One region of the Nostoc sp. DedQUE07 genome, then DNA from elsewhere that is predicted to be linked to it. Evidence: predicted binding sites of a transcription regulator. Region 1 holds the regulator's gene; each other region holds the start of a gene.

What was found. The regulator HrcA, encoded in region 1, represses chaperone genes, less so after heat shock. The targets are predictions, from matches to a motif close to TTAGCACTCNNGANTCNNGAGTGCTAA.
Region 2: the regulator HrcA is predicted to act here: its motif matches at 8,608-8,634, upstream of groES (co-chaperone GroES).
Region 3: the regulator HrcA is predicted to act here: its motif matches at 1,861-1,887, upstream of groL (chaperonin GroEL).

Annotation. Positions count from the first base shown of each region.
Region 1 covers NZ_JAVRCC020000041.1:1,525-12,181, forward strand. Annotated here, with positions in the region: gene RMZ95_RS25120 (hypothetical protein) at 1-181, opposite strand, end outside; gene RMZ95_RS25125 (DUF2834 domain-containing protein) at 373-1,050, opposite strand; gene RMZ95_RS25130 (heat-inducible transcriptional repressor HrcA) at 1,172-2,323, opposite strand; gene RMZ95_RS25135 (rhodanese-like domain-containing protein) at 2,790-3,122, opposite strand; gene RMZ95_RS25140 (DUF3352 domain-containing protein) at 3,281-4,942, shown strand; gene RMZ95_RS25145 (hypothetical protein) at 5,264-5,752, shown strand; gene cysE (serine O-acetyltransferase) at 5,912-6,676, shown strand; gene RMZ95_RS25155 (Npun_F5749 family FMN-dependent PPOX-type flavoprotein) at 6,791-7,375, opposite strand; gene RMZ95_RS25160 (AAA family ATPase) at 7,538-8,842, shown strand; gene RMZ95_RS25165 (tetratricopeptide repeat protein) at 8,847-10,049, shown strand; gene RMZ95_RS25170 (hypothetical protein) at 10,542-10,657, shown strand, end outside.
Region 2 covers NZ_JAVRCC020000021.1:1,592-12,248, reverse strand. Annotated here, with positions in the region: gene RMZ95_RS17340 (chemotaxis protein CheW) at 1-120, shown strand, start outside; gene RMZ95_RS17335 (hypothetical protein) at 268-447, shown strand; gene RMZ95_RS17330 (hybrid sensor histidine kinase/response regulator) at 499-2,757, shown strand; gene RMZ95_RS17325 (hypothetical protein) at 2,997-3,398, opposite strand; gene RMZ95_RS17320 (chemotaxis response regulator protein-glutamate methylesterase) at 3,670-4,647, shown strand; gene RMZ95_RS17315 (ATP-binding protein) at 4,844-6,238, shown strand; gene RMZ95_RS17310 (NIL domain-containing protein) at 6,494-6,802, shown strand; gene RMZ95_RS17305 (response regulator transcription factor) at 6,873-7,550, opposite strand; gene RMZ95_RS17300 (hypothetical protein) at 8,157-8,351, opposite strand; gene groES (co-chaperone GroES) at 8,653-8,964, shown strand; gene groL (chaperonin GroEL) at 9,098-10,657, shown strand, end outside.
Region 3 covers NZ_JAVRCC020000028.1:83,252-93,908, reverse strand. Annotated here, with positions in the region: gene groL (chaperonin GroEL) at 155-1,828, opposite strand; gene RMZ95_RS21000 (MraY family glycosyltransferase) at 1,986-3,068, shown strand; gene RMZ95_RS20995 (Rpn family recombination-promoting nuclease/putative transposase) at 3,130-3,975, opposite strand; gene fabG (3-oxoacyl-[acyl-carrier-protein] reductase) at 4,058-4,804, opposite strand; gene trxA (thioredoxin) at 5,572-5,889, shown strand; gene RMZ95_RS20980 (hypothetical protein) at 6,260-6,424, shown strand; gene RMZ95_RS20975 (iron uptake porin) at 6,833-8,752, opposite strand; gene RMZ95_RS20970 (hypothetical protein) at 9,304-9,816, opposite strand; gene RMZ95_RS20965 (isoprenyl transferase) at 10,074-10,657, opposite strand, start outside.

The DNA.
Region 1 (10,657 bases):
GTAACCAGATCCCGACTAAAGAAAACAAGGAAAGGATAATTGGATTTATGTCAAGCCACTGAAGAGTAAATATATTTTTCAGCAGAATTAGGGTTTCCTGTAAATGCAAGGGCGGTGCTAACAGTAAGATATAGGCGATAAATCCAAGCCATAGTAACCACAATGCAACTTTTCTATTCATCATTTTTAGATGGGTGCATTTAACATAATTACTAATTTATAGTTCGTATTTTTTGCGTCTAAATCCACCTTTTTGTAGAACGCTGCCCTTAGCTTGTTGAAAAATAGGAGTAAATATATACGTGATTTTTGTTTCAGTTGGAGATTTAGTCCCCAACTGAAACTGTCTTTAATTAGGAATTAAAAAGTGCTTTAATTTGCAGCTGTTTGCTGACTGCGTATTGCCTCAACACCTACGTCTGGTAGAGGTGGACGTACACACAAATAAATCAATGGGCCTAATAGCGGTATCAACGCTATTAGCCAGAATATCTGTGGATTTTTCCAATCACGACGCGCCATATCATCCCCTAGGACAGCTGGAAATAATAGGCAAAGTAGACAGAAATCTAAACTCATCACATTGATGAAGCGGTTGGTTTGCCACTGTTGCACAAAATTACTCCAATCTCCTCCTCTTAAACCATAGATAGCTAGAATAACGGTGGCTACCATCAAGACAACCCCAGTCACACGAGAATCTAACAGCTTGAGCAAGGTATTCTTTTTACCGACAAATTTATTATTTGGTTCTCTAAAGGCTAAGTACGGCAACAATGCAAAAGCACCAACTCCGAAAGAGACAGTAGCAAACAGCCAAGCAGGTATTTTTTGTCCTCTACCATCAATAAAGACTACTGCGCTGTAAATAAGAGGCCAGATGCCCATGAGGTTGAATAATGCTATGACTAACGGGTTAACGCCTTGCCACTGGCCAATAGAAAGGTTTTTAATTAACTCGAATGTACCAGGTTGCTCAGGAGGTGCGAGAAAAAAACCATAGACAACAAATCCCAGCCACAGTAGACTAAAGGCAATTTTTCTAAGCATGAAAGATTTAAGTAGTATTAATTATTGATTTTGCCGTTACAAATACGGCTATGTGCTTGCTATGTGGTATTGTTTCCTCCCCTAGAGGCGTAGCGGCTTGTTCCTAAAGATTAACCGCTAATTAAGGATTGAAATAACTGAAAGCTTCTGAGAGATAATCAGCAGCAGATGCTACTACTGCGATCGCACTTTCATAATCTAGACGCGTTGGCCCCAAAACTCCTACACTTCCTACGGGTATCGAACCTCGGCGATAGTTAGAAGAAATCAAGGTGCAGGTGCGTATCGGTTCTAATGGATTTTCTGCGCCAATGCGAACCGTTACTTTTGGTTTTCCACCATCCTCTAGTTCTGGTTCTTCAAATATTAATCGCCACAGTTGGTCTTGTTCTTCTTCCAGCAGGTGGATAATTGTTTGTACTTGCTGTAACTGGGAAAATTCTGGCTGGCGCAAAACTTCTGACACACCCCGAACCATAATTTGGGTTGCAGTCGGTGCAAGAGTGCGACGAGTCAATTCGGCAACTGAGTTTTTCAAAAATTCCCCGTAGCGTTGGAATTCTTGATCTAGTTCGCTCCAGTTGAGGTGGCCTAATTCCAACAGACTTCGCCCCCGCAGGTGACTATTCAAAAAGTTAGAAACAATCTGCAACTCGCGATCTATTACCTCTGAATCCCGTTGGCTTTCTTCTGGTGTTAGCGACAAATCCATCAATTTAGAATGTGTCTCATAACCATCTGTCACCACGATCAGCATGATCCGTCCGGCTTCAATTTGCATTAATTGCAGATGTCGCAATAGCGCTGTGGTCGTTTGCGGTATAGTAATCAAGCTAATACAACCACTCAAGGTTGCTAAAATCTGCGCGGCTCCTTGCAGTAGGGTTTCTAAACTCCGATCTTGCCACTGTAGCTGCTTTTGCAATGCCACCTCTACTTCTCGCCCTAAAATTTCCGTAGCACTTTGTGGAAGCAAGCTCCGCGTAGCGTCTGTCTGCGACACGCTGCGCGACCGCAGAGAAGGTGTAATTAGCTGGTCAACATAAATGCGATACCCTGAATCTGAAGGTACACGTCCAGCAGAAGCGTGTGGTTGGTAGAGCAATCCAGACTTTTCTAAAACACCCATGACATTGCGAATTGTCGCCGAGCTTACACCCAGATCGTACTCCTCAACCAAAGCCTTTGAACCAACTGGCTCTGCCGTAGCAATGTAGTGACGTACCGTTGCCCAAAGTATATGCTGTTGTCGATTTGTTAACTGAACTTCCATTATGGTATGTTTTGCTGAAGGCAAATTTTAATCAAACTCTCAAGAAATTTGTGGATTTAATCGAAAACAGAAAATATTAATAATTTATTAAAGTATCAAATTATATAACTATATTATGATAAGTATTTTTAAAGTTTATGTACAAAGCATTTTTTAAGATTAGGGTTAAATTAGTAGCTCAATTTTTTTGCAAAAGCTGCTAGTTATAATGTACCCTTACGATGCTTTTTTCTAACCGTACTTTTGCATAAATTTCTGCTTGCAACAGTATTATTAGATACGTATTCTCTTCAGGGGCTACTGCGGAACTGTAATTTAGAGCAATCCAACATTTTTGTGCAGATGTACCTGATGCCCAAATTTCAAACTTTCCGGCAAGCCTCTAAATTGATGTACTTCTATCTTTAGCATAGCAAAAGTCAGATGGAAGAGTAAGTTCCATCTGAATGATCTATCCGAGCAGAAGCTAATACTGGGGAATTGAAGGGTCTACTAATTGGGAATAGGCATCAATACCACCCGAAATATTTTGCACATTTGTAAAACCTTGAGCAATCAACCACTGGCACATTTGGGCAGAGCGGATGCCGTGGTGGCATAACACCAAGGTTTCGGCTTCGGGATTGAAGAGGGTAGGTACTTGATCTCCCCATTCGGCAAATTGACTTAAAGGTAGGTTGACAAAGCCCTCAATGCTAGCAATTTCCAATTCTCCTGGTTCACGCACATCTACTAGCTGAATACTTGCATCACTAGAAGAAAGACGTTGCGCCAGTTCTTCTACACTAATTTGGTTCATGGGTTGACTAAAAGAATTCCCTATAAACAGTCCTAATCCTATTTATGGTGACAGAAAATCTCTGCCTTTGCATGAGTATCCATTCTCAAGGGGGTTGATTAATTCTGCTAGGCTTTCTGCTTAAATGGCTGTAAACCGTCTTTTTTAATAGGTTTAATGTGAATAGGCAACGTTCATTTATCGGTTTTATCGTAGCTGGGGCGATCGCCCTGCTAGTAATGGCGATCGCAGGCTTTTACTGGTTTTTCGCTAAAAGTCCGGCTAACCTCATTGGTTCTAGCTCTGGGCCTGGTGCAGCCATATTCGTGTCGAAACTTTCTCCTGCAATGGTTTCATTATTGACCAATCCTGACCGTTTGCAGGCGTTGGAGCGCGAAGAGGAACTATCTAAACTCAAAACCAGTTTATTCGCCAAGAGTGGCATAGATTACAAACAAGACATTCAACCCTGGTTAGGGGACGAAATTACATTAGCGATCGCTACCTTAGATATCGATCGCGATCCAGAAAACGGACAACAGCCAGGGTATTTGTTGGCATTAGCAACCAAGCAACCGGAGAAAAGCCGCGAGTTTGTCGAATTGTTGTTTTCTAAACGAGCGTTAGCCGGAGCAACCTTAGTTGTTGAACAATATAAAGGTGTAAAACTGATTTCTGACAATTCTCAACCAGAACAAGACTTGCTTGCTGGTGCTGTTGTCGGTGAAGGCTTCGTCTTATTTGCCAACGATCCGAAAGTACTACGAGATGCTATCAATAACGTCCAAGCGCCCGATTTGAATTTAACTAGCTCACCCGAATACCAAAAAGCTACTAAAGAACGGCTCAAAGGGGGATTAGCTGTAGCTTTCTTGAATCTTCCCATCGTGGCAAAATGGCAAGGCTTAGAGTTACCAGAACAACTTTATAACAGCCAAATTATATCCTTGGTGTTAAATCCTAAAGGATTACTGGCAGAAACCACCTTTTTGACTTCATCGGAAATTGTCTCTCCATCTGCACCACTATCTAAACCTGTGGGAGCATTGCAATATGTTCCAGCATCCGCAGGTTTAGCAATTTCCGGCTCAAATTTGAGTAATTTGGGTGACAGTGACTTAGCCAAACTCTGGAAACAAGCCACCGCTACCATATATGGTTCTGGAGAAGATGTGGTTTCTCGGTTAGCAAAACCTTTGGCAGATGTTCAAAAACGTTGGGGTATAAACTTACCAGAGGATATTTTTAGCTGGGTACAAGGAGAATATGCCATAGCATTGTTACCTGCGAAAGAGCAAACAATCCCCCATTGGATTTTTGTGGTAGAAAAATCCGAGGGTGTGGAAAAAGGTGTTGCTCGTTTAGATGCGATTGCCTCATCCAATGGACTCAGTATTAATCCCTTAACTATAGACAAGCAAAAAATCTCCGCTTGGACAGAGTTAACTACGGCTACAAAAAAAAGTGATATCAAAGAAGGATCATCTTTCAGCATTGAAACAAAAGTACAGGGATTGCATACAACTTTAGGAAATTACGAAATTTTCACCTCTGACTTAGAGACTATGGATGAAATTCTTACAATCAAGGATAATTCCATAATTGACAATCCTAATTTCAAAGATAGTATCGCGGCAATTCCCTTACCAAACCAAGGTTATGTATATCTTGACTGGACAAAGAGCCAGAATTTGTTAGAGCGTCAAGTACCGATTCTCAAACTAGTGGAAGTCTTAGGTAAACCATTTTTTAACAACCTGCGATCGCTCACAGTTAGTAATTATGGAACTGACACGCGATCGCTCAAAGGTGGCGTTTTCTTCAAGCTCCATAATTCGTGAGATTTTCATAGAAGCTCAGATGCAAAAAGTAAAGGTAAAAATTCTTTTACCTTTACTTTTGTGCTTTCTTATTTCGTCCTATTTACGTAGGCTTTATGTAATATTTGCTAGCTAATAGTTTGATTGCCAAAATTCCCCACTTGGATGCGATTTTATGCTGCTGTCGAGATATAGAAAGAACCTAGCAATTAGCTGTCTACTTTCTAAAACATCAACTGTGGCACATTTTAATGTGGCACAACCAACTGAAATTTCACTGGAATTTTTTCACTAGAATATGTATATATCATCACTAATTTAAAAGCCTGTTGGAGGGCTACTATGAAATACTGTTGCCCCCGACTTCAGTTCGGCGGTTGGCTGTTAGCTATACTTACCGCCATCACTGCTACCCCTGCAATCGCACAGACCGCAAACTTTGGCACTTTCAATTTATCAACAAACTTTAATCCAGCACAAGGAACAGTGCAGGGATTTACAGGTGGTTCTTACTCATTGTCTGCCATAAGTAACCGCGATCGCGATCAAAAAGCCTGTATTGGCTTTGCCGATCCCCAACCAGATCACATTATGGTTTTGGAAAAAGACTTTTCCCAGCTAACAATACAAGTTGATAGCAACAACAACGACACCACTTTAATCATCCAAGGCCCAGATAAAACAACAATTCGTTGCGGCGATGATACTGGCAAAAGTAAAGATGCTAGTGTTAGCGATCGCGACTGGAAAAGGGGCACTTATCGGATTTGGGTAGGTACGTTTAATCCTGGAGTCAAGCGGGATTATACTCTCAACGTGGAGCAGCAGTGAATTAGAGAGTGGGGAGCAGGGGGAAAATTCCTCTCCTCTGCACCCTTCCCCCTGCCCCTCTGCCTCTTATACCCAATCCCCATTTCCAATTTTTAGGTGTAACACCTGAGAGGATAATATGGGAGAGTAGCTTGTTGTGCTTTCCGAGGGTGCTATCTCGTGCTATCTATACTGCGTGCTGACTTTCGTATCATATTTGAACGTGACCCAGCTGCCCGTAACTGGTTGGAAGTTTTATTTTGTTACCCTGGTTTGCAAGCCCTGTTATTCCATAGGCTGGCTCACTGGCTGTATAGTGTTGGTCTTCCCTTTATTCCGCGCCTGATTTCTCACTTGGCTCGGTTTTTGACTGGAATTGAAATCCACCCTGGTGCAACAATTGGGCAAAGTGTGTTTATTGACCACGGGATGGGTGTAGTAATTGGTGAAACTGCGATCGTGGGAGACTATGCTCTAATTTATCAAGGTGTCACCCTTGGGGGTACTGGTAAAGAATGTGGTAAACGCCATCCTACTGTGGGTGAAAACGTCGTAGTTGGGGCGGGAGCGAAGGTACTGGGCAATATCCAAATTGGCAATAATGTCCGTATTGGTGCTGGTTCTGTTGTTTTAAGAGATGTACCTTCAGACTGTACAGTGGTAGGTGTGCCTGGGCGCATTATGTATCGTTCTGGAGTTCGGGTTTCACCTCTTGAACACAATAACTTACCAGATTCAGAAGCTCAAGTAATTCGTGCTTTAGTAGACCGGATTGAGGCGTTGGAAGAACAAATACAAACTCTTCAGCGCACCAATTCTTCAGAAAAAACTCCTGTTTTGGTGGGTGGTTTAGCAACGAAAGAGGATGAACTAACCCACGATACTCGCTGGTGCAACCTCAAGGATAAGGCTATTCAGGAATTTCTAGATGGTGCTGGCATTTAAAAGAGTGAGAAGTTAAGAGTGAGGAGTGAGGAATAAAAATCATAAATGCAGGTTTGCAGTTTCCAACTCCTAATTTCTGTAGAGACGCAATTAATCGCGTCTCTATTCCAATATTTAAGGATTAATCGCTTGGCTAGACCACTCTTGCTGCTCATCACGGTGATAAAGACATCGATTTTGTGGTTCGCCACGTAATTCTAAATGGTCTACTTGCACTGGATCGAGTAGCAGTAGACAAAAATTAGGCACTGGCTGTACGGGTTCGGGTGCTGGTGGTGCAAAAGCTTCTGGGTTTTCAACTCTGAGTTTTCCAGGATGCGGCCAAGCAAACTGTAAACGCGCCGCATCACTCAATTCTTGCCACATTGCGATCCGGGCTGGCTGTAGATTGCGGTCAAAATCATCACCGCTTACTAGGGTCAAACAACCAGTTATGCGGAATTGTTCTCGTGTATTGGGGAAGTACCAGCAAATTTCTGCCCAAGGTTGTTGCTGTATTTGGTCGGCTTTGGCGCTACGGTTATCGGTGATAAATTTTAGCTGGTTTGTATCTTCTAGAAAGCCGCGAAAGACTAGGGTACGATTAGCGGGGCGACCGTTTGCCTGTACTGTTGCTAGTTGCAGGTAACGGGCATAAACAAGGCTGCGGTTGCGATGGAGTGCATGAGCGATCGCACCTCGCCAAGGAGCAAGAGACATTATACAATTCTGTTGGTAATCTAACGTCAGGTATTCCTGAACATACTACCACTTCAATACTTCTGGTTGAGCGCTAGTGATTTCTAAAAGTTCTCTAACGCCAAGAAGCTTTAAGATTTTGCTGCTGTAATATATATAAATTCTTAATATAAATAATACCTAATGAATTCCTTACCCGCTAATCGTGCTAATACGCTCAAAGCTGCTTTTCGTGTTTGTGATGTAGCTCCTCTAGTGAGTAATAAAGACATTGAACGTTATTATGTTAATTTATCAAAAGTTCGCAAGACAGAGGCGATTAATACTATTAAAACTCGCTTAAGTTTTCTGGAACCCGCCGAATTTTGCAGCCTTTTATTTACTGGACATCGGGGATGCGGTAAAAGTACAGAATTAAGGAAGATTCAGCAAGAATGGGAATCTCAATATAAAGTTATTTATATAGAAGCCGACGCAGAACTAGATATATTAGACGCAGAATATACAGATTTATATTTGGTAATTATTAAAAAAGTTGCTGATGTCCTATACGCATCGGAATTAAATTTTGATGCGAAACTTCTAAATAATTTTGAGTCTTGGTTTAAAGAAATTACTCAAGAAACTGAACAAACAGTTGAAAGATCGGTAAGTATCAGTGCTGAGGCAGAAGCAGGTATAAAGATTCCCTTTATTTCAAAGCTCTTGAGTAAAATCCAAGCTCAAATCAAAGGTGCTGACAAACAAAGAAAGACAGTTCGTCAGAATTTACAAAAAGATATTGGTCGTTTACAAGCAGATATAAATCTTTTACTGGGTGATGCTTTTTTCAAGCTTAAATCCAAATACCCGGAATATGAAAAAGGATTTTTAATTATATTTGATAACTTAGACAGGGTTCCTCCAAATGTAGCTAAACACTTATTTTGTGATTATGCATTTCAATTACAAAGCCTACATTGTACGATTATCTATACAGCGCCAATTTCTATAGTCTATTCTGAAAATAATTTGGGTAACACTTTTGATACACCTAATATTGTGTCGATGGTTAACATATATGAGTTTGAACAAGATAAAAAAGAGTTAGATTATAATGATGAGGGAATAACAGCAATTACGAGTTTAATTGAACAAAGAGTTGAAGTAGACGCAGTGTTTGAATCGCGTCAACTATTGGTAGATTTAGCCAAAGCAAGCGGCGGTCACATCCGCCAATTGATGCAAATAGCATCAAAAGCATTTATTACAGCAGCAACTCGTGAGCATGAGAAAGTTACTGTTGATGATATCACTTATGCGATTAAGCAAGAGCAGTTTAATTTTGAGCGGAGTATATCAACAGAATACTATTCTGCGTTAGCTGCGGTATATATTAATAAGGATGTTTCTAAAGATGAAATCGGCAGGTTAATGCTGTTCAATCTTTGGGTTTTTGAGTACAACGGCAAAAATCGCTGGAATTATGTTAATCCAGTTGTGAGGTAAATATATGCTTTCCAAGAAGCAGTCAAATCAACCACAAGTAACCCCTGAGTTAAATTTAGCAAAAGAAACTTTTGTGCAAATAAATCAGCAATCATTAGCGGAACTGTTAACCTTTATTGACTTTGCTGACACTCAGTTAACGATTGGGTTTGTTGCTGTTAACTTTACAGACGATAGAAATACTTTAATTGAAATTCTCAATAACCATCCTCAATGTCATGATATTCAGTTTGAACTTCTCAATTTTGCCGATCCTAATTTGCGTTTTTTAAGGGATGAGATTATTCGTGATTTAAAAGACATTCATTTAGAATCAAATAAAAAATTAGTTTTAATTGTTATCGGATTAGAAAAATTCATTGGTTTATCTGGAGAATATCCGCCTGTACTACAAGACTTGAACTTTGTCCGAGACGCTTTTACTAATAGTGTTCCTCACCCTATACTGATATTTCTGCCAGATCATGCCCTAACACGTTTGGCAAAATATGCCCCAGATTTTTGGGCATGGAGAAAAGGAGTATTTTATTTTCAAACAGTCCAGTCTACTCAAGAGTTAGCTATTGAAAAAACAATTGAGTCTGAGAAAATATTAGGAAGTTTAGATTTACCAGAAAGGCAAGAGCGGATTGATTTACTTGAACGCTTGCTAATGGAACAATCAACAGATGTTCGTACCCGGATTAGTATTTTGAAGGAGTTAGGGATAGCTTATAGGAGTATTGGTGAGGTACAAAAAGCAGAAGATTTTTTGCTAAAAGCTTTGAAGTTGACTGAAGAAGATGAAAATTTAGCAGGAATTAAAGCTAGTGTTCTCCACGAACTGGGTTGGATATATGATGATTTAGGAGAATGGGACAAAGCGATCGCACTTTATAATCAGTCTTTGGAAATTGATGAACGCATTGGTAATGTCCAAGGCAAAGCGGAGACGTTGCACAATCTGGGATATATCTACACCGATAAAGGGGATGTGGATGAAGCGATCGCACTTTACAATCAGTCTTTGGAAATATTTGAACGTATTGGTTATGTCCAAGGCAAAGCAATGGCTCTCTGGTGGTTAGGACATTTGGCAGAACAGCAGGGTGAATACACTAAAGCAATATCCTATTTGCAACCAGCTTTAGAGATTTTGCAGCGATTGCAGTCACCGGATGCTGAAAGTGTGAGTGCAAGTCTGGATAGGCTAATGCGTAATTCGTAATTCGTAATTACAGGAGCCAAGGTTTTTTGTCTCACGTAGAAGCGCACAGAAGAAGGCGAGAGTGTGATTTAAGTGAATGAAAATTGCTGTAATGAGTCTTTGAACCCCTTTAATGAGGCTTTGAACTCCATTAATGAGTCTTTGAACCCCTTTAATGAGGCTTGGATACTCATTAATGAGTCTTTGAACTCCTTTAATGAGGCTTTGATACTCATTAATGAGGCTTTGAACTCCTTTAATGAGGCTTTGATACTCATTAATGAGTCTTTGAACTCCTTTAATGAGGCTTTGAACCCCTTTAATGAGTTTTTACACCAATTCAATACAGTACTGCAAAAATCCACAACGAACCATGAAAAATATTTCTTCCCTACTCCCTTTTTCAAGTGAGAGAATCTGGATCTACGCCGAGCGATCGCAATCGTTCTGGTTTATTTCGTTAATGAATTTTGATAGCAATTTAAATGAGAGAATCAGAATCTATGCCGAGCGATGTCTACGACGGGCGACGCCTACGCACTTTTCAATCAGTCTTTGAAAATAACAGAACGCATTGGAGATGTGCAAGGCAAAGCAAATATCTCTACTCACTTTTTCCCTTGGCTCAG
Region 2 (10,657 bases), on a different contig from region 1:
CAAACTTATACAAAAGGGTTATTTCACTGGCAACCTGGCGCGCAAATGGAGCGATCCCACAGTGTCAGCTATTTGGATGATGAATTGTTATTTACCACCTTAGCTAGGAAGGTGCTGTAATCAAAGACCTAACCCCCCAACCCTTCCATACAAGGGAAGGGGGAGCTAAACTCCCCTCTCGTCGTAGGCTACGGTGGTGTACACAAGTCTTTTAAAGTTGCTGCGGAATGTAGGGTGGGTTAATTTTTGTAGGTCGATGCAACAAAGGTGCGAGTCGATACAACAAATGTGCAGGGCGATGCAACAAAGGTGCGAGTCGATACAACAAACGTGCAGGGCGATGCAACAAACGTGCGAGTCAATACAACAAACGTGCAGGGCGATGCATCAAAGGTGCAGATTAAGAGACTTGTGTACGCCACCGTAGCTTATGAGGAGAGGGGTTGAGGGAGAGGTTCTTCCAGGATTAATGAATCGGTGTTCTAGGAAGGTGTAGTAATGTTAGAAGAATTTGATGTCAGCAATCTTTCCTTGCTTGATTTATTCAACATGGAAGTAAAAGCCCAAGTTGTGGTATTGAACGATCGCCTGTTGGCACTGGAAACTAAGCCCGATCCCCAAGAAGAACTGGCAGCTTTAATGCGCGCAGCCCATTGCATCAAAGGCGCTGCGCGAATTGTCCAAATCGATCCGGCTGTCAACCTTGCTCACGTCATGGAAGACTGCTTTGTGGCGGCTCAAGAGGGAAAAGTTACCTTAACTGCCGATCGCATTGATGTATTGCTGCAAGGGGTAGATATGCTCTTGCGGATAGCTCAAATGGTTACAGCCAACCCAAATTTACAGCTGTTAGAAGATGTTGGCATTCAATCATTGATAAGTGCGATCGCTAATATCCTAACTCCAGAGGCAACCTCTACAGAAATTCATCCCCTAATCACAACAGCGCAGTTAGAAGACAACCAACAGACAACCCTGATTTCCCCATCCCCATTAGAAGAACTGGGCATCACCCAAAATCGGGCGGTGCGAATGAGTACTGAAAATTTGAATCGCTTAATGGGTTTAGCAGGAGAGTCTTTAGTTGAGGCGAATTTATTAGAACCATTTGCTAACTCTTTGCTGAAACTGAGAAGCAATCAGGGGGAATTGTCCAACTTACTGGAGAAGTTGCAGGAGTTATTGGGCAAGTATCATCTGGATCGGCAAATTAAGGAAACCTTGAGCGCAACTCATCAAAAAGCTCACGAATGTTATCAGATGATGAGCGATCGCCAAAACGAACTGGAACAATTTTCTCAGCGTTCTGCTAACCTTTCCCAGCGCTTATATCAGGAAGTTATTGCTACTCGAATGTGTTCCTTTGCAGATGGGGGACAGGGATTTCCGCGAATGGTGCGCGACTTAGCTAGACAATTGAGTAAACGGGTGAAACTGGAAATCGTCGGGAAATCTACTTTGGTAGATCGAGATATTTTAGAACGTCTGGAAGCTCCATTAACTCATATCCTGCGGAATGCGATCGATCATGGCATTGAATTGCCCCAGGAACGTCTAGCAGCAGGAAAGCCAGAAGAAGGAATTATTCGGATTGAAGTTACCCATCGCGCCGGAATGCTGTTTATCACCGTTGCAGATGATGGACGGGGAATCGATATCGAGTTTTTGCGCCAAGTTGTCATCAGCAAACAACTGACAAACCCGGAAATGGCAGCCCAACTTACCGAAGTTGAGTTGATGGAATTCCTGTTTTTGCCTGGTTTCTCCACAACCCAAACTGTCACCGAAATTTCGGGTAGAGGTGTGGGGCTGGATATCGCCCATAGCACAGTGCGGGAAGTTGGCGGCACACTACGGGCGGTTTCTGTGTTGGGAAGGGGTATGACCTTTCACTTGCAGTTACCATTGACGTTATCTGTGATTCGCACCCTGTTGGTAGAAATTGCTGGCGAACCCTATGCTTTTGGGCTAACGCGCATTGAACAGGTGTTGATATTATCGAAGTCTAAGATTGCTGTATCGGAAAATCGCCCATTTTTCCTGATGAATAATCAACCTGTGGAGTTGATTTTAGCAAGTCAAGTTTTAGAGTTAGCCTCGCCTGCGGTAAATATAGAATCGCTATCAGTTATTGTGATTAGCGATCGCCTCAATCGTTACGGATTAGTTGTAGATCGGTTTCTCGGTGAGTGCAATTTGGTTGTCCGACCCTTAGATCCCCGTCTTGGTAAAGTCGCCAACATTAGCGCCGCTGCCCTGATGGATGATGGTTCGCCAGTGTTGATTGTCGATGTTGAAGATTTGGTACGTTCTATTGCGAAGGTGTTTTCCAGCGGACAACTTTCTCAGGTAAATCAGTCTGCTCATCAGGCAGTTACCAAAACTTACAAGCGAGTATTAGTGGTGGATGATTCAATCACTGTCCGCGAAATGGAGCGCAAACTCTTAGAAAACAACGGTTACAAAGCGGAAGTAGCGGTTAATGGCATTGATGGTTGGAATGCAATCCGCAGTGGCGATTATGACTTGGTGGTGACAGATATTGATATGCCCCGGATGAACGGCTTTGAACTCACCAGCCAGATCAAAACTCATGCCAAGTTGAAGCAAACACCCGTGATTATTGTTTCTTACAAAGACCGGGAAGAAGACCGACTGCAAGGATTAGAAGCAGGTGCAGACTACTACTTAACTAAGAGCAGCTTTCATGATGACACTCTGTTAAAGGCGGTGATTGATTTAATTGGAGAGGCTTGATAATAATTCGTAATTCGTAATTAAGAAAGTAAGATTTTAGGACTAGCACTTTCAAGGTGACAAACGAAGATACGTTGTTTCAGTGCTGCCATTTTAAATCCTCCGCTCAGATTTTGGGCTTTTTGAATGTTGAAATTAGCAATTCTCGTTTCAAATTTCACCACCTTGAAAGGGCTTAATCTAGGACTTACGCATTAACAAAAAATCTTATCCATCTCCTTGTACTGTCTGTCTAGTAATCAGGATTCTTGCCGAATTTGGTTTCTAATAAAAAGTTGTTCTGCATTAAGTAGGATGACTAGTAGCCCTACAGATGCTCTGGCGATTACCGGAGTTGTCCAGTTGTGATTCACCAGGTCGGGGATGGTTATAACAAGCATCAATACAATGATGAATATTGGTAGAATCATCACAATATTCCGATCCCAAGCAGGTTTATCGCGCAGTCTCGCTTCGCTTTGTAGTACGCGATTGCGCCAAAATGGAAAAGTACTTAGGACAGAGGTAAGGTATAACAGTCCAGCATTAATTAGCAGAATTGTTTTAATGTTTGGAGTGATGTCAGAATTTCCAAAGAAGATCGCTGTTAGGCAAGCTCCCGCTGCTAGATACAGAAAAGTAAACAGAGTAAAGTGCTTCATTGGTTACTCCTTATGCTTTATAAACTGGAGTTTTGACTATATGGCAAAGGCATTTAAATTATATAGGACTAGCCCTTTCAAGGTGACGAACAAAGATACATTGTTTCAGTCCTACCATTTTGAATCCTCCGCCGAGATTTTGGGCTTTTTGAATATTGAAATTACCAATTTTCGTTTTAAATTTCACCACCTTGAAAGGGCTGATCCTAGATTTAATCTGGGTTTTTATCTGTTGTATTTGTCGCGTTATTTTGGAGAAATGTCATAATTTGTGAGAATTGCGATCGCTAACGATATGTTAATGGCTGTAGAGGTACTGCGGCGGGCTGTGGTAAAAATACCAGGTTATAAGCTGGCGTGGGTTGCCTACGATGGTGCGGAAGCTGTGAGCAAGTGTGCGGCTGATACTCCTGACTTGATTTTGATGGATGTGCTGATGCCCAGTATGGATGGAGTAGAAGCTACACGGCATATCATGAGGCAATCTCCCTGCGCGATTGTGATGGTAACAGCTAGCGTTAATCGCTATGCAGCTAAGGTTTTTGAAGCAATGGGCTATGGAGCCTTGGATGCCATAAATACGCCAATCTTAGGTGATGATGGGTTAATAAATAAAATTGCCACAATCGCCCGCTTAATTGGCAAATCTTCACATCGGCGATCGCCCCCTGTCCATCACTCAAAATCACTTCCACCTCTAATCGTTATCGGGGCTTCCACTGGTGGGCCCCAGGCATTGAAAACTATTCTCTGCCAATTTCCCCAAGACTTTCCGGCGGCGGTGGTTGTTGTTCAGCATATAGATGCCCAATTTGTCCAAGGTTTTGCCGCCTGGTTGAATGAGCAAATTCCTCTGCCTGTGCAAATTGCGATCGCAGGTTCTACACCACAGCCTGGTAAAGTTCTGCTTGCTGGCACAAATCTTCATTTAGTGATGCGTCCCAACCTCACCTTTGGCTATGACAAAGAACCACTACATTTTTTCTATAGTCCATCAGTTGATGTTTTCTTCAAGAGTGTGGCTAAAAATTGGACTGGAAAGGGGATTGGGGCGTTGCTAACGGGGATGGGTGGAGATGGCGCTCAAGGCTTAAAACAATTGCGCGAAGCAGGTTGGCATACTATTGCTCAAGATCGCAAAACTTGCATTGTTTATGGGATGCCGAAAGTAGCAGTGGAATTAAAAGCTGCGGTAGAGGTTTTGCCAGTTGAGGCGATCGCATCAGCCTGCATCAACTTTACGGCATAATGCTTAATTAAGCAGTGTTATTTTATACTTTAAACAAACCTATGTGTATGAAAGCAGATACTTAAAACACCTTTACGAAGTATTGCAAAACACTAACACATTGCGATACTGAGATATAATTGCGACAATGGCCGATTAGTAGATTTAACTGGCTAGTTTGTAGTATTAAAAACAAAGACCTATTTAGAGGTACTAAATGAACCTGCAAGAAACAGGACTCTTAGAAATATCTCCAAAGACAGCAAGATTATCACCAAACTGGAGTCAACCACAAACTCCACAAGCTGCCCCATTTATTCTGAATGCCAAAATATCTACAGTCAGACTTTTGCTAATTGACGATCAGGTAATTATCAGCGAAGCCTTCCGTCGGATGGTTGCGACAGAAACAGATATTTCCCTTCACTATACAAGCAATCCGGCTCAGGCTATTCAAGATGCGATCGCCATAGAACCAACGGTGATCTTTTTGGATATGATCATGCCAGATATCGATGGATTAATGTTACTGCGTTGGTTTCGCTCTCATCCAGTAACTCGTGATGTACCAATAGTCATGTTATCCAGTAAAGAAGAAGCAAAGCTCAAAGCAGAAGCTTTTACTGAAGGCGCTAATGACTACTTAATCAAATTACCAGATCCAGTTGAGTTAATTGCCCGCATTCGTTATCATTCCAAAGCTTACAATAACCTCAAAGCACTCACTACTGCAACTGCTACTGCCCAACTTCAAGCACAACAGTTAGAAAATACCTTACGAGAATTACAAACTACCCAAGTTCAATTGATCCAGACAGAGAAAATGTCTAGCTTGGGTCGGATGGTTGCAGGTTTAGCGCACGAAATTAATAATCCTGTTAATTTTATTCACGGTAATTTTAATCATCTGCATAACCATGTAAACTGTCTTTTAAATTTAATCCAACTATATCAACAAGAACATCCAGATTCGTATTCTTTATTTGAAGAAAAATTTGGTGACTTTAATATTGATTTCATCAGCGATGATTTACCAAAAATTCTTTCATCCATGAGGATAGGAACCGATCGGATTCGTGACATCGTGCTATCGCTAAAAAACTTTTCTCGACTCGATCAGTCAGAGAAAAAAGCTGTGAATATTCATGAAGGTATTGAAAGTACTTTATTATTTTTAAATCATCGACTACAACCAAAAATTGAAATTATTAAAAAATATGGAAATCTCCCATCAGTTCAATGTTATCCAGCACAACTAAACCAAGTATTCATGAATATCCTTAGTAATGGCATTGATGCTTTACTAGAGCTAGATAATCAGATCCAAAAGCAAATTGTAATTCAAACTGAAGTAACTAAATTAGAAACAGTCATAATTACATTTAGAGATAACGGTGATGGAATAGATTCCGAGATTCAAAGCAAGATATTCGATCCTTTTTTTACAACTAAACCTATCAACAAAGGAACGGGACTAGGTTTAGCAATTAGCCATCAAATTATTGAGAAACATCAGGGAAATATCCAGCTAAAGTCTGAACTTGCTCATGGAACGGAATTTACAATTGAAATTCCAATAGCATTAAACGTTAATAGTAAAAGCAACACTTGATTAAAATTTAATCGTAGAATTATTCTCCAAAAGGTTTATTTATCTTTCAACAAAGTTAACTTATAACTTAATAAATTTATAATCCACTTAAATGCGATCGCACTTTTATAGTAATCCATAATTCATCTCATCGAATCTTGATGATGAATTATGAATCATTTGCTACTGTTTGCGTGCATAGGATGAGTAACGCTAGTGTTAAAAGAAGTCGTACAAAGCCAAACCCTCATCCCAGAAGTCGAATAGGAAGCTAGAATGGCAATTCCAAATAAACAAGTAAAATATAATACTGATATTTTAGATAATAGACGCACCCAAACTCGCATCCAGGTTCGTATTCCTAAAGACTTGCATGAGGAACCAGTCATTTCACGACTGGTTTCTCACTATGGGATCACAGTAATTATTGCTACTGCCGAGATAAGCGCAAACGTGCCACAATATAGCTGCTTTGATCTGGAACTACGGGGCACTGTTTCCCAGATTGAAAGTGCCTTGACTTACCTGGATGAACTGGATTTAGAAGTTTTGCACCAATCCAGCCCTGAAGAAGATGGTTGGTAAATATTAGTTAGGAGTTAGGAGTTAGGAATTAAAAAATTCATAACTCCTAACTTTTAACTCTTAACTTTGTTTAGGCCATTTGATTTTCAATCGCCCACCGCGCTAGTTCAGTGCGGTTGTGGAGATTGGTTTTGCCCAACATATTGGACACATGGCTTTCAACTGTGCGCTGACTAACATTTAGTTCTTCAGCAATTTCCCGGTTAGCTAAACCCCTAGCAACGAACTGGACTACTTTCAGTTCGGTTGGGGTTAATTGCACATCGAAGGGAACCTGGATGCGGGAACCGTTTTCGCCTCCTTTAGCTTGGTGTTCTTTCCAACGGATAGTTTGTTTCAGCGAGGACTCAACTTGCGCTACGAGTTCTTCTGGTTCAAAGGGCTTGACCATATAAACATCAGCACCTTTGTTCAGACCTTTAACTCGGTCTGCACTTTGTCCCTTAGCTGAAAGGAAAAGAACCGGAATCCAGCTGGTGCGTTCGTTTTGCCGGACTTGTTCCACAAAAGTATATCCGTCCATTTCCGGCATCATCACATCGCAGATGATCATGTCTGGAACATCTTGCTCTAAAATTTCCAGAGCTTCACGTCCATTTTCAGCGGTGATGACTTCATATCCCCGGAATTCTAAGTAATCCTTCACCAGCAAGATGAGGTTAGGGTCATCATCAATCAATAGAAGTCGTTTGTGATCTTTCATGCTGGGCTCTTTCATAGCAGTGGCACTTGTCGCGCTTCGGTCCATCAAAGTCTTGAATATTTATCCTCTATGGTGGGTTATTCGAGATGTTGTCCTTTTTCCTACTTAACTTGCCTTTGCTGTCTCGAAGTCTCAAAAATGCCGAGCACTTTCAATAGACTAGTAGCTCGATAGCAAAAGTCCAGCAAGGATACGTATAGCAGTAGTATCTATAATGCGCTATTATATATCGCTTTGAAAGGGGCGGGGTAAAAAACACTGATTAAATAATAATCTTTCGGACTGACAAGTAAGTATTGGCTTAAAGATGACCCTACCTCAAAACCAACCCGCACTTTCTTAAAGCCTACTGCTATACCATATCCTTTCGTTGTTAAGCCTCTATGAGGTGTTCACAAGAAACTAGGGAAGTTTCAGGCAAAAGATGGATTGAAAACGCATATTCTTCTACCACCTTATTACCTATTCAGTGTTCTCGGACGATCCGCAGAGTAACTTCCGGGTTTGCTTGGCGATACCAGACACCATCAGGGTAAATCACCATTATGGATCTAGAACCAGAAACACGCAAGCAGTTGGCTTTAGTTTTATAGACGCAAATAGAATGACTTTAGTACGGCTCATCGAGTTTTAAATCTTTAAGTCGCTTTTTTAAGTAATCCCAGAATTCCAGACTAGCTCGTTTTGAGCAGCAATTGCCTGGTCAGCGCAAATAAAAATGTCTCGCTGAATTTTTGCAAGTCCTAAACTTTCTACACAATTACTCAGGGTCTCATGTTCCAAAGATTGAGTTTTTTTAGGGATTTGATGGTTGGACTGGATCGCTGTCACTGTATTGTTACTCATCGAGTGGCTCCCTGATTACAGTTCCATAACAATTTGCAAGCTTTGCAAATAAAGTTGACTGGAGAGTAGGGAATGGGGAATAGGGAAGAATTTTCATAACTCTTAATTCTCCACTCCCTACTCTCTTCGTAACTTACAGAACAAAACCCGCAAGGTATAAATAATTAAGCATTTATACTTAAGTACATCTATGACCTTCTAGTTCGGGAACCCGTACTCAAGGCATTCTTGCCATTGGACGCCAATTTTCGGTAAATTAGCACTCAGGAGTTGAGAGTGCTAAACTCTGGAGAAAATAATTATGGCAGCTTTATCTCTAAGCGTTTCTACAGTTAAACCTTTAGGCGATCGCGTTTTCGTAAAAGTGAGCGCCTCTGAGGAGAAGACCGCAGGTGGTCTGTATTTGCCCGATACCGCCAAGGAAAAGCCCCAAGTAGGGGAAGTAGTGGCTCTTGGCCCTGGCAAGCGTAATGACGACGGAAACCGTCAGGAATTAGAAATTAAAGTCGGCGATAAGGTGCTGTACTCTAAGTACGCTGGCACTGACATCAAGCTCGGCACTGAAGAATATGTACTGCTTTCTGAAAAAGATATTTTAGCAGTTGTTATCTAGTGGTCATTGGTCATTAGTCATTAGCCAATGACAAAGGACAAATGACAAATGACGTAGATGCCCTCCGGGCGGCTTCCCGAAGGGTAGAACAAAAGACAAATGACAAATGACAAAGGACAACTAACAATAAATTATGGCAAAGCGCATTATCTACAACGAAAACGCCCGTCGCGCCTTAGAACGAGGCATTGACATCCTGGCTGAGGCTGTAGCTGTTACCCTTGGCCCCAAAGGTCGTAACGTAGTCCTAGAAAAGAAGTTTGGCGCACCGCAAATCGTCAATGACGGTGTAACGATCGCCAAAGAAATCGAATTAGAAGACCACATTGAAAACACTGGTGTAGCTCTGATTCGTCAAGCTGCTTCTAAGACCAATGATGCTGCGGGCGATGGTACTACCACCGCTACCGTATTAGCTCATGCGATCGTCAAAGAAGGCTTGCGGAACGTTGCAGCTGGTGCTAACGCGATTTCACTGAAGCGTGGTATTGACAAAGCTGCCAGCTTCCTGGTAGAAAAAATTGCTGAACACGCCCGTCCAGTGGAAGATTCCAAAGCCATTGCCCAAGTTGGTGCGATCTCGGCTGGTAACGACGAAGAAGTTGGTCAGATGATTGCCCAAGCAATGGACAAGGTGGGTAAGGAAGGCGTAATTTCCCTAGAAGAAGGGAAATCTATGTTCACCGAGTTGGAAATCACTGAAGGGATGCGCTTTGATAAAGGCTACATCTCTCCTTATTTCGCTACCGATGCTGAACGGATGGAAGCGGTTTTTGATGAACCTTTCCTACTGTTGACTGATAAGAAAATTGCTTTGGTACAAGACCTTGTACCAGTGTTAGAGCAAGTAGCTCGTGCTGGTCGTCCTTTGGTAATTATCGCCGAAGATATTGAAAAAGAAGCTTTGGCAACCTTGGTAGTAAACCGTTTGCGCGGCGTACTCAACGTGGCTGCTGTTAAGGCTCCTGGCTTTGGCGATCGCCGCAAAGCACTATTAGAAGATATCGCCGTTTTAACTGGTGGTCAACTAGTTACCGAAGATGCTGGTTTGAAGCTAGATAACACCAAGCTGGATAGCCTGGGTAAAGCTCGCCGGATCACTATCACCAAGGACAGCACTACAATTGTTGCCGAAGGTAACGAAGCTGCTGTTAAGGCTCGTGTCGAACAGATTCGTCGTCAAATCGATGAAACCGAATCTTCTTACGACAAAGAGAAATTACAAGAGCGTCTTGCTAAACTCTCTGGTGGTGTTGCTGTAGTAAAAGTTGGTGCAGCAACCGAAACCGAAATGAAAGATAAGAAACTGCGCCTAGAAGACGCTATCAACGCCACCAAAGCTGCTGTAGAAGAAGGTATCGTTCCTGGTGGTGGTACAACTCTGGCTCACCTGGCTCCCGACTTGGAAGAGTGGGCAAAGAGCAACCTTAAGGATGAAGAGTTGATTGGTGCTTTGATTGTCGTTCGTGCCTTACCCGCACCTCTGAAGCGGATTGCTGAAAATGCCGGTCAGAATGGTGCTGTTATTGCTGAACGCGTGAAAGAAAAAGACTTCAATATTGGTTACAACGCTGCAACCAACGAGTTTGTTGATTTGTTAGCGGCTGGTATTGTTGACCCTGCCAAGGTGACTCGTTCTGCTCTGCAAAACGCTGCTTCCATCGCTGGTATGGTGTTGACAACCGAATGTATT
Region 3 (10,657 bases), on a different contig from region 1:
TGCAAAAATTAATATAAAGAGGTCATCACCCAGATTTTATCTGACGAATTACGAATTGGTATAACATATTGCCTTTGAATCAGCAATGCTACAAAAAACAGTTTGCCTTGGCAAGACAAACTGTTTAAAAAATATTTATCTGGGTCAGCAGAAATTAGAACATACCCATGCCGCCCATGCCACCCATACCGCCCATACCGCCCATACCGCCCATACCGCCCATATCAGGGGCAGGAGCAGCGGATTTCTTCTCTGGCTTTTCAACAACGATCGCTTCGGTGGTTAAGACCAAACCAGCAATGGAACCAGCGTTTTGCAAGGCTGAACGCACAACTTTGGCAGGGTCGATAATACCAGCAGCAATCAAGTCTTCAAATTCGCCAGTAGCGGCGTTGTAACCAATGTTGAAGTCGCTATCCCGGACTTTCGAGACAATTACAGAACCTTCAGCACCAGCGTTGTCTGCTATTTGGCGCAAGGGGGCTTCTAGCGCTCGTTCGACAATATCAGCCCCAATTCTTTCTTCGTCATTTTCTAGGGTGTTTTTAATCGCTTGTACTGCCTTAGCTAAGTGAATTAAGGTTGTTCCACCACCAGGAACAATACCTTCTTCCACAGCAGCTTTAGTAGCGTTGAGCGCATCCTCAATCCGCAGCTTACGGTCTTTGAGTTCGGTTTCGGTTGCCGCACCCACTTTAATCACTGCCACGCCGCCAGCGAGCTTGGCGATGCGTTCTTGCAGTTTTTCGCGATCGTACTCAGAATCAGTTTCTTCTAACTGTCTGCGAATTTGACCAATCCGCTTTTGTACCTCTGGCTTGGTGACACTACCAGCAACAATTGTGGTGTTTTCTTTGTCAATGGTGATTTTGCGGGCAGTTCCCAACGCTTCTAAAGCAGCCGTATCCAAGCTTAAACCGATTTCTTCAGAAATCAACTGTCCATCGGTGAGAATCGCAATATCTTCTAACAAAGCTTTGCGGCGATCGCCAAACCCAGGCGCTTTAATTCCAGCTACAGCTAGTACACCGCGCGCTTTGTTCACCACCAAAGTTGCCAAAGCATCACCTTCGACATCTTCAGCGATAATTAGCAAAGGCTGACCAGAACGGGCAACTTTTTCTAAAATTGGCACTAAATCTTGGATGCTGCTGATTTTTTTATCTGTCACCAAGATTCGGGCGTTTTCAAATTCGACGATTTGCCGTTCGTTGTTGGTGACGAAGTAGGGAGAAATATAACCCCTGTCAATCTGCATCCCCTCAACTACTTCTAGTTCAGTTGTCAGGGATTTAGATTCTTCAACGGTAATTACACCATCTTTGGTGACTTTTTCCATTGCTTGAGCTAACATTTGACCAACTTCTTCATCGTTACCAGCAGAAACAGTGGCAACTTGAGCGATCGCACTTCCTTCTACTGGCTTGGCTATTTTGGCAATTTCTTCTACCAATGCCTCAATAGTTTTGTCGATCCCGCGTCTCAAGCTCACAGGGTTACTACCTGCCGCAACGTTCTTCAAACCTTCTCTAATTAAGGCTTGTGCTAAAACTGTGGCGGTGGTTGTCCCATCTCCAGCGACATCTTTAGTTTTTGAGGCCACTTCCTGGATGAGTCTTGCACCAGTATTTTCCAAAGGATCTTCTAATTCAATTTCCTTGGCAACAGTGATACCATCGTTGACAATTTGAGGTGCGCCAAATTTTTTCTCTAAAAGGACATTGCGACCTTTGGGCCCCAAGGTGATTTTTACGGCATCGGCAAGGGCGTTAACACCCCTTTCTAGAGATCGCCGCGATTCCTCGTCAAATGCAATAATTTTCGCCATGTTTGATTTCTCCAGCGCTTCCATTAGACAATTTAGCACTCACAGCGCCAGAGTGCTAATCTCTCAAGCGGCTCAAGTTACAAATGGAAATAAAAAAATTGATTAATATACAGGTGATGCTCATATTAGATACTGGCAGTAATGCTTGAATTGGGAGATGAATCTAGACAACTCCCTTAAGTCCCTTGGTATTGCCGACCCTAGCGGCACCGGCTGGTTGGCAGTAGTATTTACGTTCCTCTTGGCTTGGCTTGTAACTTGGCGTTTAATTCCGACAGTACGCAAATTCGCCTTGCGGGTAGGTTGGGCTGACCAACCCAACGCACGGCGACTCAACCGAGAACCTTTACCCAATGCCGGGGGGCTGGCTATCTACGCGGGCGTGATTGCCGCGCTGGTATTAGCTAGCCTTTTACGACCGATCGAACTCCAAAACGTATTGGCTCAGGTGCTCACTATTCTGTTGGGGGGTTCGATATTAGTCCTGGTGGGCTTTATTGACGATCAGTTTGGCTTACCGCCCTCTGTGCGATTGTGGGCGCAAATTGTCACGGCACTTTTGCTGGTAGCTAATGGTATCAGTGTCAAAGTCCTGTTTGGCACTCCCATCGATTCACTTCTGTCCATGTTGCTAACAGTACTATGGGTAGTAGGGATTACCAACGCCATCAATTTGATGGATGGTATGGATGGCTTGGCAGGAGGAATTAGCTTTATCACCGCCATGAGTTTGTTGGGCGTTGCAGCTCAATTTAACAATCGTGCTGCGGCAATCTTAGTCCTCGCAGCTTTGGGAGGTGCTGCACTAGGATTTTTGCGCCATAATTTCCATCCATCACGAATTATTATGGGTGATGCCGGAGCATACTTTTTTGGTTATGTGTTGGCAGCAACTAGTATTTTAGGGAAACTGCAACAAAACACAATTTATGCGCTAATTCCCACGGTTTTATTTCTATTATTACCGGTGCTAGATACCACTCAAGTATTTGTGCGGCGGCTACTAGCAGGAAATAACCCTCTGAGTACTCCTGGCAAAGACCACCTGCACCACCGCTTACTTGCTTGGGGACTCTCCCAGCGCCATGCTGCGTTTACCCTTTGGTCAATTACCTTAGTTTTCAACTTGCTAGCGATGAGAATACAAGGTATGAGTTTGGCTGTGATGCTGACAACCGCCAGTAGTATTATCCTACTTTTGGGCTTTACAGTCTGGCAAAGGATACGCCAACAGCCTTAGTTGCTTGTAGGGTCGGCATTGCAGTGCTAGCCCTACTATGTTTATTCAATTCACCAAAAATTCAAGCTTGAGTTAAATTGTCTTGCAGCCAAACAACTAAATCTCCTTCTGTGGAAAAATCCAACAGTGCCTCGGCTAGATTTTCAAGCTGTTCGATAGATAACTGGCTGATGCGCTCTGACAATTGCGGATTCAAATTACCAATGCGTCGTCGTAACTGGCGCATGACTAGCTCTAGAGTTGTTTCCTGCTTGAGTTCCTCATAAAGTCTAGTCGTTTTGATATCAAAATCACCGAGTCCAAACATTTTTACCAACTCCTGACGACTGATACGCGGTAGTTTGTAAACTACAATTGTTTCTATTAAATCTATCACTTTTTTTTGAAGTGCTTTATCGCTCAGTTCCGAACGTGTCTTTGTAATCAAACTTTTGACTAATATGGGAGTTTGTTTTTTATTTACAACTACTAATTTGATAATACCAACTCCTAAGGAATATTCAGTTACTTCTCCAAGCTCGTTTAAATATAGCCTCGTTACAAGTTGGCTTTCGAGTAAGACTCGATACGGTTGGACTTGTGTTGGTTCAAGGCTGCGGCGAGGGAATATAACTACCGATCGCCAATCTGAAGTAGGTGCGTAAAGTCGTAAATACAGAAATATTTCTGAAAATAAACGAGCATAAAATTCATTATCTTTTTGAAATTGAACCTCTACAAAATAAATCGGCTGATGATTAGTGTCAGCAACAGGAAGAAAGACCCCATCAATGCGAAATGCTGTTTGCTTTAATTCTACTGAAGCGAAATTATATGCATTTGCTTCTGATGGTTGCAGATTAATTAATTCAAAAAAAGCACTGGGAAAAGTTTGAAATAAACGATAAAAAATAGAGTCTGTTTTCATAACTAATCTGTCAAATTTTATTTAATAAGTTCGTAGTTGGCGCTAAAGCGCCAACTACGAAAAATCGCTACCCTTCAACTATTTAGGCCATTACCATACCGCCATCGACGTTAAAGACTTGTCCAGTGATGTAGGCGGCGGCGGGATCGGCGGCGAGGAAGCGCACCATTCCTGCGACTTCTTCGGGTTGACCGAAGCGACCGAGTGGAATGTATTTCAGAATATCTTCGGGGTTGTTGAGATCGCTGGTCATGTCGGTGGTGATGAATCCAGGAGCGACGGCGTTAACGGTAATGCCACGAGTAGCGAGTTCTTTGGCAACGCTTTTGGTGAAACCGATTACACCTGCTTTGGCGGCGCTGTAGTTTGACTGACCTGGGTTGCCCATTTGCCCAGCCACAGAGGTAATGTTGATAATCCGCCCCGATCGCTGCTTCAGCATAATTTTACTGGCGGCGCGTGTACATAAGAAAACACCAGTGAGATTTAGGTCTATCACAGCTTGCCAATCTTCTGGCTTCAAACGCAAAAGCAGTGTGTCGCGGGTAATTCCTGCATTGTTGACCAAAATATCCACACGCTTAAACTTTTCTATGACGGTGTTAACGAGTGTATCTACTTGATCGCTTTTAGAAACGTCAGCTTGGATAGCGATCGCTTGACCTCCCGCATCAGTAATTTCTGTAACAACTGCCTCAGCAGCTGCACTAGAACTGGCATAATTGACAACTGCGATCGCTCCTTGTGAAGCTAATTCAATTGCGATCGCTCGGCCAATTCCTCTTGATGCACCTGTGACAATTGCGACTTTATCTTGTAATAGCGTCATTTAATGTTCCTCAATCTTAGAAATACCGCGCTAATTATCTTATGGCGATTTCGGGAACATCTGAATATTGTCTGGATAATATCTAACTCTTGCGGGGTGATAATCTTGCTGTCATGCTGCAAGTTAGATAGCTAATAGATAAAGTTATACAGGACTCATATTTGATTTCTGAAAAAACTCAGTACACCTTTATTTCTATCTTCCCAGTCCCCAGTCCCCGATCTTTACGAGTAATCAGGAATCAAATAGGATTGCTATACGTCGTATTTAGCTAGATATAGCTATGCTGAATCAGACGCGCTAAAACAAGATCCTCACCTTCATAAAAGTTATCGAGAAGCTGCGATTTGCAATTCTCACAAATCAAATAAGATTCCTATATAACTCGAATAACAATAATTAACGTTTTACTCTGATTAAATATCTATAGTTACTTCTCTGTAAATAGATGAATAACTATAACTAATATATTTGCCTGACTAGATAGACTAGAAAGTGTTGCATCTACAGCCTTCGTAGACATCACTCTTGTGAAAGGCTCTATAATGATTTGGTCGATCGTGATAGGTTGAAACACATATTTAATACAGATGCACAACCTAACATAATATACGGATTTTATTATAATTATTTAATATTTTTGGCTGGTTAATCATCCTCATATTAACTAATCTAATCTTTTACTAACAAAAACCCATGAATCTATACCGATTTTATTTTATAAGAACTACTATTGAAACAAACAATTGAAAATCGGTGTGTGTCACATGGCAACGAAAAAGCAATTTAACAGTTTTGAAGATATGCTGTCTGCTTCTGATGTACCTGTATTAGTAGATTTTTATGCTGACTGGTGCGGCCCCTGTCAGATGATGGTGCCAATTTTAGAGCAAGTCAATGCCCAACTTAAGGATCGCTTAAGGATTGTCAAAATCGACACGGAAAAATACACAGATTTGGCTACTGAGTATAAAATTGCTTCTCTTCCAACCCTAGTACTGTTTAAGCAGGGTCAGCCTGTGGAGCGGATAGAGGGAGTGATGCAAGCACCGCAATTGGTGCAATATCTACAAACAAAGATTTAAGCTTACACTTAGAATTTTGATTTTAGTTCTTAGAGGCGCGAAATATCGCGTCTCTTTCAATAGATAGATAATAATCTGCGCCCATATTAATCAAATCACTGTTTGGTTGAACTTCTAAAAGCCATAAGACTCCTATTTGATTGCGTGAAAAACCTCTGTATAACTAAGGCTGATTCCCTACTTCCTGCCTCTGGCGCTTACGCTGTACTTTGAGGATCGCGTAAGTAGGTTTAAAAATAAAATCGGATTGCGATAAAACCTTAAGTAAATATTAAGCATATTTACTTATATGTCTAGAGAAAGTAGTTTAGAAATTGAGAAGACTATATTGTATAGATATAACAAAGTATATTGACAAGTAAGACCATATATGAGTGGGAAGCAACAAAGACCTGACAAAGCCTATATTTGGGCGAATATTGATTTTGATAAGGTTAAAAATAGAATAGATGGGGTGACTTGCCAGATTGAGCGGGTTATACAAAAGCACCACCTTTCAAATCAAACTGCTAAATCAGGTAAAAGAAATAATTAGGTTATCTGTGGGGCGATATCGACGATGAGTTACACCTACACAGTTTATTTTTAATGTAGCCTGTACTTCGCCCATTCGGTAAGCTACTTCGACTGCGCTCAGTACAAGTCAGTCACCAACGTAGACATCAGATTAGTTTTGCACAACAAATTTTGGGCAATGGGACTATATTTTTGTCAAAAACCAAACAATATTATTCAATAAACATCCACCGAATTTCTACGTATTTATTAGTCATTATTTTATCTTCAACACTTTTTTTAAAGATGTGACTAATGGATAGCCAAAGCATCGGGGTGAGGTTCTTTATTGTTGATTTATGCTGCAAGAGGTCTACTGTGAATTTTGTTATCCAATCTCAAAATCCCCCAATTTCTTAGGGGATTTTGACTACTTAATCTCAATCTCTTAAAATGTAAAAGTAGTCCGAAGTACGCCTACAGTCGTAGTCTCATTATTGCTGTTACCTTCTGGGTTAAATAGAACAAACGCACCAGGGGTAATGCTGATATTATCGCTAACTTGAAGGCGGTAATAGGCTTCCAAATGGTAAGGAGTCGCCCGATTCTCGCCTGTGGGGGTAAGTTGAGCAGAACCACCAGTATCGCTACGGAAAAGCGGCTGACCAAAAAGAATCCCGGCTGTGTTTCCTGACTTGAATAAATCTTTAAAGTGAATTCCCGCCATCCAACTTGTAAAGGTGGTGGAAGCATCCACGCTATTTGAAGCAGCATCAACAAATATTGCTGCACCGTAGCCAGATAAGGCTATCTTGGGAGACAATCGCCATGTTACCGTACCGCCAACAGAGTTGAGTGTGAGCGGTGTTCCAACTGCAACTCCTGATAAAGCACCGATATCACTACTAACTAATCCTGTAGCCAAAATATTGATTTCGTGATAACTGTGGGCATAGTTTAAACCAATATCAAAAGCAGGACTTGGCTTGAAGGTTAACTGTGTGGCAATAATACTACTACCACTAAATAAACCTGCTCCCAAAGGTGTAGTAGAAACTCCTGGTACTGCTTCAGCCGCAGATTTTTCCGGTAAATTGGCATTTACACTGCCGTATAAAGCTCTTAAATCAAAATTTGGCGAAATGTTAAAAATAAATCCCGCTGCCGATGCTAAACCAGTACCCGAAGTTCCACCAGAAACCCGTAGTACAGGATTCAAGTTGCCAAAACGAGATATTGACTCTTGTCCTTCACCATAAAAAGGCGTAATTGTTGGGAAAGCATCTGATGTCTCTGCCGCAGTTCCCGCAAACAAGGTTAATTTATTAGCGACGGGAAAGACATACAGCAATTTGTAAACCTGAACGCTGTTTGCGCCAACGCCCGACAAAGTATTGACATTTAACCCCGGAAATTGCGGCTCAAAACTGGTACGAGCGCTACTTGCACTTAAAAGTGGCGAAGCTAATCCTAAACCTTGTTGCAGGCTACCCTCTCCAGTGGCTCCACCCAAAAAGTTATAAGCTTGCAATCCAGTAATTAATGAATCTTTACCAGTAAAGCTAGTGGTGAGATTTAACCGTACTCTATTGACTAGGATGATGTTCGGGTCACTATCATTAGGAGCGCCACCGCTAGCACCAACACCAGCAATAATTACCTCACCATTGAGTTTGGTCGTAGTAGAAAACTGATTTGCTTCTAGTTCTGCTGTGCGAGCTTCTACAGCATCTACTCGACCCCGCAATGTTGCCAATTCCGCCGCAAATTGTTCTTGTAGTTTCTGCAATGTGGCTAAATCTTCTTTTTTGACCAAATCACCAGTTGCAGTCGCAATCAGTTCATTTATTCGCTCTAAACAAGCATTTAAGCCAGCAGCAAATTCATAGCGAGTCATCGCCCGATTACCGCGATAGGTTTGATTGGGATAACCTGCGATACAACCATAGCGCTCGACTAAAGATTGGAGTGCCTGAAAAGCCCAATCATTCGGCTGTACATCAGACAATTGCGATACGGATGTTACTTGTGCAAGTTTGTATGAGGTTGGAGATGAACTTGCAGGTTGTGGTGTGATTGGCTGCCATAAGTTAACAGCAGAATCTATTCCTAAATCTTGAATTTTTTGCTGTTCATTGACTGAGGGTAAGTTTTTTTGGCTCTCATTAGCTATCAGCAATTTACTGGAGATATTATTTGCTAAATCGCTTTGATGAGAATAATTATTTTCATAGCTGCCGTCATTTTGATTAACAGCTACGTTTTTATCTGCAATTTTTAAACTAGGAAGGGCTTGCACAGGTGATAACCCGACAATTAAACATAAAAATCCCATCCCACTAGCAAAAGCTAGTAGATATTTTGCCATCATGACTCCCAACACCTATAAAATAGTGGAAAAATTCATTGCGATTTTAAAATGGATTGATAAGTAAATTTAAAGTAGATTTAGCAAGAGAGTCTTGTCAACTTTAAATTTTGGATATCAGGATTTTTTCTGAATTAACTTATCAAAACGTCAGCTTATATCGCAGGTATTAAATTCTAGTAAATACTATTTTCGGAAAGAATTAACAAAACATCATATTGATAGTTTCTATAATTACGATAGCAATCCCAAATGATTTTTGAACAACGCATTGCGTAAAATGCTTGATTCATAAGCCTTCTAAATTTTCTCTGTTCAAATATAAAAAATAATTGCTATATTGACAAAAGAATAATTTCCATAAGTCTGATTTGGTGATATATGAATATAGGTATTGAGCCGAGGATTTCGGCTCAATACCTAATAAAGAATAATTGACTCAAAAAAATCAAGAGGCTGCGATCGCTGCTAAATTTGGGTGTAGGCTAAGATTCGGCAAGAAAACAGCATATTGTAGTTCACGATTTCTCTGATTGAGATATTTCAAGTATTCAATCCCACCAATAGGCAACAACCACCGCATCACAATCTTGGTGAACATCCTCACCCCATAACGCCCCTTCCAATCTAGTTCTCAGTCGGCGCTTCAGGCGGAAACCATAATCTTCATTCGTGCCATCACTTACCTCTACTGAATCAGCTCGCCATTTTTTGCCCAAGTCTAAAAGCTCAGACACTTTTGTATCTTGGTTCTCTGTCAGAATGTACAGTGTATCGGCAGGATAGGCAATGAAATGGATGATGCTGGTTTCAGGCATGGGACGATAGTTTGCCATTGCAAGTAGGGTATCGACCATACCACCAAAGCTTAAACCGTTTTCATCTGGTGCAAAGATTGGTTTTGTGAATAGAAAGCTTGACCATAAATTTCTGTGGTTGGAAAGGTCAGTAATCACTTCTTTGCCATCAAACTCATTGAACCGACGCTGCCAAACCAAGCCAGCGAAGAGTTCTTGGGGAGAATAGGATTCCGCAATCGATTGGATTTTGCCTAAATCAAGCATCACATTTACGGTAAGTAATATTTTTAACAAAACATTTGTAACTACCCTTGCAGTTTATTTACCCAGTGCCTGCTATTCTTATAGTTACTTCGGTCTGTCATAGCAGATAGATTATCCTCGATAATGTTTTATTTGTAAGCGCTCATATACCATCGTGGTAATGTGGGTGCTTTTACTTTATCAACAAAGGCAAAAGGCAGAAGGAATATTGCCCTCTGCCTCCTGCCTCGTTCACGTGATGTCTGGTGTTTGGTACACTAAGCTGATAATGAAGCTTTGACTTGACCAAAACGGCGATCGCGATTTTGATAGCTCAACAAAGCTTGATGAAATGCTTCTCGATTAAAATCTGGCCAAAGAATATCGGTGAAATACATCTCTGTATAAGCCATTTGCCATAAGAGAAAATTACTCAATCGCATCTCACCACTGGTACGAATCAGTAAATCGGGTTCTGGAGTGTCTGCTGTGTAGAGATGTTGTTCTACAAGACTTTCATTCACTTCTTGGGCGCTAAGTTCGCCCTGTTGCACGAGTTGAGCTACTTGACGACAAACTCTGGTAATTTCGTTGCGGCTACCGTAATTGACTGCAATAGTAAAGTGGATTGCTTGATTGTTCAATGTCTCTGTCATTGAACGTTCCATTTCCATTTGTAGAGACTTGGGTAAAGCCGATAAATCTCCAATAAACGAGATACGTACTCCTTCTTGATGCATCTGAGCCAACTCGCGGCGTAGTAATCGCTCAAACAAATGCATTAGAAAATCCACTTCTTCAACAGGACGCTGCCAATTTTCTGTGGAGAAAGCGTAGGCTGTTAACGCTTTGATTCCCCAAT